DNA from 2 places in the Bradyrhizobium sp. Ken51 genome. Region 2 is predicted to be linked to the other one. Evidence: predicted binding sites of a transcription regulator. Region 2 holds the regulator's gene; the other holds the start of a gene.
The links. The regulator PhoB, encoded in region 2, activates phosphate uptake and scavenging genes when phosphate is short. The targets are predictions, from matches to a motif close to TGTCATNNANCTGTCAT.
Positions count from the first base shown of each region.

Region 1: the regulator PhoB is predicted to act here: its motif matches at 1,711-1,727, upstream of phnF (phosphonate metabolism transcriptional regulator PhnF).

Region 1 is NZ_JBVVPB010000033.1:25,763-30,813, forward strand. Features, by position in the region: gene AC0L27_RS34435 (carbon-phosphorus lyase complex subunit) at 1-561, opposite strand, end outside; gene phnH (phosphonate C-P lyase system protein PhnH) at 564-1,172, opposite strand; gene phnG (phosphonate C-P lyase system protein PhnG) at 1,177-1,641, opposite strand; gene phnF (phosphonate metabolism transcriptional regulator PhnF) at 1,761-2,489, shown strand; gene phnE (phosphonate ABC transporter, permease protein PhnE) at 2,589-3,437, opposite strand; gene phnE (phosphonate ABC transporter, permease protein PhnE) at 3,434-4,318, opposite strand; gene phnD (phosphonate ABC transporter substrate-binding protein) at 4,395-5,051, opposite strand, start outside.
Region 2 is NZ_JBVVPB010000023.1:94,525-99,575, reverse strand. Features, by position in the region: gene pstC (phosphate ABC transporter permease subunit PstC) at 1-231, shown strand, start outside; gene pstA (phosphate ABC transporter permease PstA) at 236-1,081, shown strand; gene pstB (phosphate ABC transporter ATP-binding protein PstB) at 1,078-1,899, shown strand; gene phoU (phosphate signaling complex protein PhoU) at 1,910-2,626, shown strand; gene phoB (phosphate regulon transcriptional regulator PhoB) at 2,649-3,356, shown strand; gene AC0L27_RS30255 (GcrA family cell cycle regulator) at 3,592-4,104, opposite strand; gene AC0L27_RS30250 (aspartate aminotransferase family protein) at 4,558-5,051, shown strand, end outside.

The DNA of each region.
Region 1 (5,051 bases), on a different contig from region 2:
AAAGTTCAGCGGCTCGCGGGTGAGGTCGCCGACGCTGGCGCCCTCTTCCGCTTGCGGCGAGGATTCGATCAGCCCGTCGCGGCCGAGAATGTCAGTCACGCGCGGCGTCGGCGCCGTGGATGCTTCGGCCGTCGCCGGCGCTTCCGGCACAAAGCCGTCGGCGAGCGAGGGATCGAGCAGGCGGTGGGTATAATCGAAAGTCGGGCCGAGGATCTGGCCCCCGGGAATGTCCTTGAAGGTCGATGACACCCGCCGCCGCACCCGCATCGCGCCGGTCTCGACCGGCTCGCTGGCGCCGAAGCGCGGCAGGGTGGCGCGGAAGGCGCGGACCAGAAAGATCGCCTCGATCAGATCGCCGCGCGCCTGCTTGATGGCGAGCGCCGCAAGCTCGCGGTCGTAGAGCGAGCCTTCGCTCATGACGCGGTCCACGGCGAGGCCGAGCTGCTCCGAAATCTGGTCGAGGGAGATTTCCGGCACGCTTTGATCGCCGCGCCGCGCACTGGCGAGCAGGCGATGGGCGTTCTCGATGGCGCGCTCGCCGCCTTTGACTGCGACATACATGCTTAGCTTCCCTTGCTCACGACGCGCGTGGTGCGCGGGATCGCAACCACGGCGTTATCGGCGACCAGCACCACATCAACGCCGCGCGGAAACAGCGCTTCGTTGACGCGCAGGCGCTCGAACAGGTCGAACGGCTTGATCGACGCCTGAAGCGTCGCGACACCGTCGATGCCGGGGCCGCGCAGCGCGAAGCCGCGCCCCGAATCCAGGCTCTCGACCTGAAGAATCAGCGTGGTCGACCGATCCGGATATTCGCTGGTGCCCAGCGCGAAGCGCTCGAGCGAAGGCAGCGCCCCGCCGTCGCTGATCAGCGCGAAGCTTGCGATCGAGGAATCCTGCACCACCGGCGCGCCGGTGTGGAATTTCAGCCATTTCACGAGGTCGGTGCTTTCCGACATGCGCGCATCGAGCCAGAGCGGCGTGTCGTGATCGAACAGCGTCAGCGCGATCGCGGCCGTGCCGCGCATCATCGTCTGAGGCGCTCCTGATGTCGGCACGATGCGCTGGACCGAGCCCGGCCGCGCCATCGCGTCCATGACCGAGCGAAAGGTCGATTGCGCCGACAGCACCTTGTCGGCGAACCCCGGCGGCAGTTCCGCAATCGTGGTCATGATCTCACCCTTCACCGCGCACCATGGTGTAGAAATCAACCTTCGTCGCAGCGGTCTCGGCCGCCACCTGCTTGCGCCTGATCATCAGCTGCTCACGCAATGGCGCGATGATTTCCCGCTCAACCGCGCCACTGAAATCACTGGACTGCACCAGCGCATCGCACAGCGCGATCAGCCGCGCCTTCTCACCGTCGCGACCGAGCGTGTAACCGAAGCCGACCTCGCCACTCGCAAGCCGCACCGCAGCGCGCGACACCGTGGCTTCGCCGAGATTGAACGGCGCACCGTCGCCACCGACGCGGCCACGCAGCATGACGAGGCCGTTTTCCGGCGCACGCAGATCCTGATGCGCCGGCAGGGCGAGAGCGCGGAGGCGAGCGGCGATCTCGCCCGCCTCCGCGTGCGCCAGCACGGCCATTGCGGCCTGGCGCTGGGCTTGCTGATTGTTGTGCTGGGTCACCAATTCCACCGACCTTTTCTGAAGAACTTGCCGAATCCAAGTTGTCTATGATACTAGACAACTTGATACCGGAGCGCCATGACTGTTTCGTGACAAAGGCGTGATTTCTGGAGTAGCTTCCCGGCCACATGAGCATGCAGGACACAGCCTCCTCCGGCGTCGCGTTGTGGCGCCTCGTTGCCGACGGCATCGAGCGCGGCATCGCCGACGGCCGCTTTGCCGCCGGCGACAAGCTGCCGGGCGAGGTCGAGATCGCCGAAACCTATCGCGTGAACCGCCACACGGTGCGACGTGCGCTGGCTGCGCTGGCCGAGCGCGGCATCGTGCGGGCCGAGCGCGGCAGCGGAACCTATGTCGAGGCGCAGAAGCTCGCTTATCCGCTGCGCTCGCGGACGCGTTTCTCCGAGATCGTCGGCGCGGACGGCCGCGAACCGCATGGCCGGTTGATCGAGGCGTCGGATGATGTCGCGACCCGCGAACTCGCGCGCGAACTTGGATTGAAGGCCGGCGCACCGCTGGTGCGGATCGAGGCGATGCGCCTCGCCGACCGCACGCCGATCTGCGTCTCCACGACGTGGCTGTCGGCACAGCTGTTCCCGGGTGCGGGCGAGATCTTTGCCGCGACCCGGTCGATGACGAAATTGCTCGAGCATTACGGCGTCCGCGACTATCGCCGCGGCGCGACCCGGATCACCGCCGGCATTGTCGATGCAACCGACGCCGCACGGCTCGATCTGGCGCTGGGACGGCCGATCCTGGTGGTCGACGCCACCGACCAAGATCTCGACGGTAAGCCGCTGGTGACCAAGCATTCGCGCTTTGCCGCGGAGCGGGTGGAGTTTCTGGTGGAGTCGTAGGGTGGGCAAAGGCGCGCTTGCGCCGTGCCCACCATCTATCCAACGCTGCGATTGAAGTGGTGGGCACGCTTCGCTTTGCCCACCCTACGAGATCGATGATCAGGCCACCGCCCTTCGGCCGATGATCGCAAAGCGGAGTTTGCCCGAGACGAAATCGATCGCGGCGACCGCGACCAGGATCATCAGGATCAGGAACGACACCTTCTGCCATTCCAGCACGCGAATCTGCTCGGCGAGCTGGAGGCCGATGCCGCCGGCGCCGACGATGCCGATGATGGTGGCGGAGCGCGTGTTCGACTCGATGAAATAGAGCACCTGACCGGCGATCACAGGCAGGACCTGCGGCAGCAGACCGAAGCGTATCTCGTGCAGCGCACTGCCGCCGGAGGCGCGGATGCCCTCGACCTGCTTCTGGTCGGCGCCCTCGATCGCCTCCGAGAACAGTTTTCCGAAGGCACCGAAATCCGACACGGCGATGGCGAGCACGCCGGCAAACGGGCCGAGCCCGACCACGTTGATCCACACCAGCGCCCAGATCAGCGTGTCGACGCCGCGGATCGAATCCAGGAAACGTCGAATCGGGAAGCGCAAAATGCTCGACGGCACGACGTTACGCGCGGCAAGAAGGCTGACCGGCAGCGCGAACAGTGCGGCCAGCGTCGTGCCGAGCAGCGCGATCGACAGCGTCTCGCCCAGCGCCTTCAGATAGATCGGCAGCGACGAGCCGGGATCCGGCGGGATCATCATCAGGCTGATCCAGCCGAGCTGGCTGAGCCCCGCGACGAAGCGCGAGGGCGAGAAATCGAGATCGACCAAGCCATAGACCAGGATCGCGAGCGCCGCGACGATCATCGCCGGCATGGCGAGCCGCGCCGAGGCCGGCCGGTCGAACACATCAGGGTAGCGCGCGCGAAGCTCTCGCGTGTCGATCTGCTGCGGCCCCGTCACGTCCGCGCCTCCTTGCCGAACAGGCAGCCGCGCAGCCAGCCGGTGCTGATGTCGATGATGAAGACCGTGACGATGATGGTGAGCAGGATCGCGCTGACGTCCGAGTAATAGAACTTGCGGATGGCGACGACGAGCTCCTGGCCGATGCCACCGGCACCGACGAAGCCCATCACGGAGGCCTCGCGGACATTGATCTCGAAACGCAGCAGCGCGTAGCTGGCATAGCCTGCCGTGACCTGCGGCAGGATGGCGAAGCGCATGCAGGAGAGCCAGCTCGCGCCGGTCGAGCGGACGCCTTCGACCGGTTTCATGTCGGCGTTCTCGACGATCTCCGAGAACAGCTTTCCGAGCGCGCCGGTGGAGTGAATCGCGATTGCCAGCACGCCCGCCATCGGTCCGAGGCCGAACGCGATCACGAAGATCAGCGCAAACACGATGCCGGGCACCGTGCGCGCGAATTCGAGCAGACGCCGCACCACGAAACGCACCCAGGGCGCGGGCGAGGTGTTTTCAGCCGCGAAGAAGTTCAGGCAAAAAGCAAAAGTCGCGCCGATCAGTGTGCCGACATAGGAGATCAGCAGGGTCTCGCCCAGCATCTTCAACCATTTGCGCCAGCCCCAGAGCCATTCGCCGACATCGGTCCAGACCCGCTGGCCGGTGTCGAGTGTGAGGATGCGGTCGAAATAGCTGATGAAATTGCCGTAATGGGCGAACAGCGTGCGCAGATTCACTTCCGCGCCGATCGCCGCGAGAAGCAGTGCTGCGGCGAAGATCACGGCTCCAAAGAGGAGTCGGAGCCGCTTGCGCGCGACCGCCTGGCGATAGGCGGCGTTGAGCACGGCGAGCTGCTGCTCGGGAAGGATCGAAACCGCGACGGTCATCTTGGCCAGGAAAAATGGTCAATCAAAGAGAAAGAGCCGGGTCCATCGACCCGGCTCCAGTGCGTCGTCCCGAAACTCAGGACGCCTTCTTCTTACGCAGCGCATCGACGAACTTGATCAGCTCGATCGTGCCATCCCAATCCTTGGTGGTCGCGGGATGAAAACCCTTCTTCTGGCCGTCCTGGAGGCGATCGAACGCAGCCTTGTCCTTGGCCGGCGCGTCGAAGAACGCCTTCGCGATCGCGGCCTTGGCCTCTTCCGGCAGATCGGAATTGTAGGCATAGGGACCGTTGATGATCGGCGCCGACTTGTGGATGATGCGGAAATCGTCCTTCTTCATCGCCGAGCCGTCGGCATTCTTCAGCATGCCCTTGGTCAGCATCTGCGCCAGCGTCGAATCGTCGTCGCTGGTCCACTGGTTGGCGGCAACGTCGACCGTGCCCTGCGCCAGCGCCAGGATCGCGTTCTCATGGCTGCCGGTGAAGACGACCTTGCTGAAATAGGTGTCGGCGTCCGCGATGCCCAACTTGTCGAGCTCGAAGCGCGGCACGTTGTTGCCGGAGGTCGAGTTCGGGTCGACGAGGCCGAGGTTCTTGCCCTTGAGCTGGTCGATGCTCTTGTAGGGGCTGCTCGCCTTGACGAAGAACGCCGAGTAATAACCAGTGGAGCCGTCGGCGTTGATGTCGTTGGCGAAGGCGTCGGTTTTGACGCCGGTGAGGCGGGCTCGGGCGAA
Region 2 (5,051 bases):
GAGACCATGGCGGTGACCTTCATCATCGGCAACTCGTTCCGGATCTCGTCGTCGATCTTCGCCCCCGGCACCACGATATCGGCGGCGATCGCATCCGAGTTCGCGGAGAGCGACGGCCTGCACCAGTCCGGCCTGATCCTGCTCGGCCTGCTGCTGTTCGTACTGACGTTCTTCGTGCTCGCAGCGGCGCGGCTGATGCTGATGCGGCTGGAAAAGAAGGCGGGGAACTAGCGCCATGAACCCGATCTATTCAAGTCGCCGTCGCAAGGACATCGTCGTCCGCGGGCTCTGCATCGCCGCAACCGCCTTCGGCGTCACCTGGCTCGCGCTGATCCTGATCACGCTGCTCTACAACGGAGTGGCGGGACTCAATGTCCAGCTGTTCACCGAGAACACGCCGCCACCGGGATCGAACGAGGGCGGTCTGCTCAACGCCATCGTCGGCTCGCTGATCATGACCGTGATCGGCGTCGGCATCGGCGCGCCGCTTGGCATGTTCGCCGGCACTTATCTTGCCGAATACGGCCGCAATGACCGGCTGACCTCGGTGATCCGCTTCATCAACGACATCCTGCTCTCGGCGCCCTCGATCATCATCGGCCTGTTCATCTACGGCGCGGTGGTGGTGCCCATGCGCGGCTTCTCGGCGATCGCAGGCTCGCTCGCGCTCGCGGTCATCGTGATCCCGGTGGTGCTGCGCACGACCGAGGACATGCTGCTGCTGGTGCCGAACGCGTTGCGTGAGGCGGCCTCGGCGCTCGGCCTACCGCGTTCGCTGGTGATCAAACGGATCGCTTATCGTGCTGCCCGATCGGGTCTCATCACGGGCGTGCTGCTCGCGACCGCCCGCGTCGCCGGTGAGACCGCGCCGCTGCTGTTCACCGCGCTGTCGAACCAGTTCTTCAGCCTCGGCCTGAACAAGACGATGGCGAACCTGCCGGTCACCATCAACAACTTCGTGCAGAGCCCCTATGTCTACTGGAAGCAGTTGGCCTGGAGCGGGGCGCTGCTCATCACCCTGACCGTTCTTGCCCTTAATATTGGCGCGCGCATCCTTGGCGCCGAGAGGACCGCAAAATGAGTGATCTTTCCGTATCGATGAGCGCGGCCGGTGGGCTGCCCCACGCGCCGGTGCTGCCGGAGGCGCCGCCCAAGGTGACCGTACGCAACCTGAATTTCTATTACGGCGAGCACCACGCGCTGAAGAACATCAACCTGACGCTCGGCGCCAACCGCGTCACGGCGTTCATCGGTCCGTCGGGCTGCGGCAAGTCGACCCTGCTGCGCATCTTCAACCGGATGTACGACCTCTATCCCGGCCAGCGCGCCACCGGTCAGCTCATGCTCGATCAGACCAACATCCTGGACGGCAAGCTGGACCTCAATTTGCTGCGCGCCCGCGTCGGTATGGTGTTCCAGAAGCCGACGCCGTTCCCGATGACGATCTACGAGAACATCGCGTTCGGCATCCGTCTCTATGAGAAGATCTCGAAGTCCGAGATGGACGGCCGCGTCGAAAAGGCGCTGCGCGGCGGCGCGCTGTGGAACGAGGTCAAGGACAAGCTCAACGCCTCCGGCCTGTCGCTCTCCGGCGGCCAGCAGCAGCGCCTCTGCATCGCCCGCACCGTCGCGGTGAGGCCCGAGGTGATCTTGTTCGACGAACCCTGCTCGGCGCTCGACCCGATCTCGACCGCCAAGGTCGAGGAGCTGATCCAGGAGCTATCCGAGGATTACACGATCGCGATCGTCACTCACAACATGCAGCAGGCGGCGCGCGTCTCCGACAAGACCGCCTTCATGTATCTCGGCGAGCTGATCGAGTTCGACGACACCAGCAAGATCTTCACGTCGCCGACCGACCGGCGCACGCAGGATTACATCACCGGCCGGTTCGGCTAGGAGACGCGACATGGGTTCTGAACATACCGCAAAGGCCTTCGATACCGACCTCCAGGAACTCACCCGCCTGGTCGCCGAGATGGGTGGCATCGCCGAGCGCATGATCGTCGAGTCCGTCGACGCGCTGATCCGCCGCGACGTCCCGCTCGGCCAGCGTGTCGTCGCCATCGACACCGAGCTGGACGCGCTGCAGAAGCGCATCGAGGAGCGTGCGGTGCTCACCATCGCCCGCCGTCAGCCGATGGCGGTCGATTTGCGCGAGATCGTCGGCGCCATGCGCGTCGCGACCGATCTCGAGCGCATCGGCGACCTCGCCAAGAACATGGGCAAGCGCGTCGCCGCGCTGGAGACGGACTTCCATCCGCTCAAGCTGTTCCGCGGCCTCGAGCACATGACCGACCTCGTGCAGCAGCAGGTCAAGTCGGTGCTGGACGCCTATGCCGCGCATGATCTCCCGGCGGCGATGGCGGTGTGGAAGGGCGACGAGGAGGTCGACGCCATCTGCACCTCGCTGTTCCGCGAGCTCCTCACCTACATGATGGAGGATCCGCGCAATATCTCGTTCTGTATTCACCTGATGTTCTGCGCCAAGAACATCGAGCGGATCGGCGACCACGCCACCAACATCGCCGAGACCGTGTTCTACATGATCGAGGGCCAGGCGATCACCGACAAGCGGCCGAAGGGCGACATGACGACCTTCGCCAACACGGTACCGAACACCTGAAGACTTAAGGAGCGACGACCCGATGGGCGCACGCATTATGGTGGTTGAGGACGAGGAAGCTCTGACCGAGCTTCTCCGCTACAACCTCGAAGGCGATGGCTATGACGTCGAGACGGTGATGCGCGGCGACGACGCCGACACCCGCCTCAAGGAGCACATCCCCGATCTGATCGTGCTCGACTGGATGCTGCCGGGCCTGTCAGGCATCGAATTGTGCCGGCGGCTTCGCACCCGTCCCGAGACCAAGCAGCTCCCGATCATCATGCTCACCGCGCGCGGCGAGGAGAGCGAGCGGGTGCGGGGTCTTGCGACCGGCGCCGACGATTACATCGTCAAGCCGTTCTCGGTGCCGGAGCTGCTGGCGCGCGTGAAAGGCCTGCTGCGGCGCGCGAGCCCCGAGCGGCTCGCCACCGTACTTGCTTTTGGCGACATTGAGCTCGACCGCGACAAGCGCCGCGTGGCGCGCTCGGGTCGGCCGATCGATCTCGGTCCGACCGAATATCGCCTGCTGGAGTTCTTCCTGGAGCATCCGGGCCGGGTGTTCTCGCGCGAGCAATTGCTCGACAGCGTCTGGGGCCGCGACATCTATATCGACGAGCGGACCGTCGACGTACATATCGGCCGCCTGCGCAAGCTGCTCAACCTCGGCCGCGAGCAGGACCCGATCCGCACCGTCCGCGGCGCCGGCTACGCGCTGGATGATCGGTTTGCCAAGGCGGAGCAGGTGTAGGAGATTTTGCGGTGTGATGTTGGCAGGTGATCTAGCGCTGCCGCCACAATCTCCGATGTCGTCCCGGCGAAGGCCGGGATCCATAACCACAGGGCGCGGTTTGGCGAAGACTCGGAGTTACCCTTTCGCACAACAACTACGTGCTCGGAGTATGGGTCCCGGCCTTCGCCGGGACGACATTCATTATTTTTGAGCCGTCATCGCGTCACGGCTCGATCCTGAAATCGAAACTGACTTACCGCGGACCCGGCTTCACCGGTGCGCGGCGCCGATCGGACGCCGGCTGGTAGGCAACGCGCGAGTGCTGGGCGCAATAGGGCAGGCCGGACAGCGCCCGGCCACCGCAGAAGAAGAAGTCCGGGCTCGAGGGATCGCCGACCGGCCAGTGGCAGGTCGCCTCGTTCAATTCCAGCAGCGACAGCCTCTGGCTCATCGGCACCACGTTGTCGTAGGTGACCGGATCCGGCTCAGCCTCGACCTCGAAGGCCTGCGCCAGCGCGGTGTTGCCGCGCGAGATCGGGCGGCTCACCCGCATCATGTGCTGCGCGGGGCGCGCCTTGCGCGGCCGGGGCGCTGCCGATGACGGGCTCTTGGCGCGGCCCGAAAGGCCGAGCCTGTGCACTTTGCCGATCACGGCATTGCGGGTCACATTGCCGAGCTCCGCCGCGATCTGGCTGGCCGAAAGTCCGGCCTCCCAGAGCTTTTTCAGCTGCTCGACGCGATCATCGGACCAGGTCAAAACCGTCATTGCACCCTTTCCCTCGCTGCGCGCCAGCCATCCTGGGGCCTCGCAGCGAATGCCTAAGCCTTCAAAAACCCGTGCCGCCAGAATCCCTTAAGGCTCGCCGGGCGTGACTAGAACGCCCGAACGTTTACGCCGGTACATAAGGACTTAGAGATCAGAACCACTGCACGAGATGTCGTATCTGACAATCCAAACGCTACAATATGGCGTGACTCCCGCGCAAGAGTCCGCCGACTCGCTTCCACATGTTCCGTGGTGAAATCCCGCAAAATCGGCACCGCAAGACTACGGATCCAGCGTTTCGCGAGGCTTTCCGGGCGGCATTGACACCGGTTTCACCGGGCCTAAGATAGTCGTGCGTGCCGCCCTCAAGAGGCGGCACGTTTCGTTTTCCGGGCCGGTCGATGGTGCGTTGCGCAATGCACGCACACCGTCCGCAACATTCAAGTGATCGTCATGACTAACAGCGTAGCGCCGCATTTGCTCCCCGTTTTCGCCAGGTCCGACCTCGGTTTCGAGCGTGGCGAAGGCTGCTGGCTGATCGCGACCAATGGCGAGCGCTATCTCGATTTCACCTCCGGGGTGGCGGTGAATGCGCTCGGTCATGCCCATCCGGCGCTGGTCGCGGCGTTGCAGGAGCAGGCCGCTAAGCTCTGGCACATGTCGAACCTGTTCCAGAGCCCGGACGGCGAAAAGCTCGCCGCGCGCCTGTGCAATGAAAGTTTCGCGGACTTCGTGTTCTTCTGTAATTCCGGCGCCGAGGCGCTGGAAGGTGTGATCAAGCTGGTCCGCCATCATCACTTCTCCAACGGGCATCCGGAGCGCTATCGCATCATCACGTTCGAAGGCGCCTTCCACGGCCGCACGCTGGCGACGCTGGCTGCGACGGGTTCGGCAAAATATCTCGAAGGTTTCGGCCCTCCGATGGAGGGCTTCGACCAGGTTGCGCA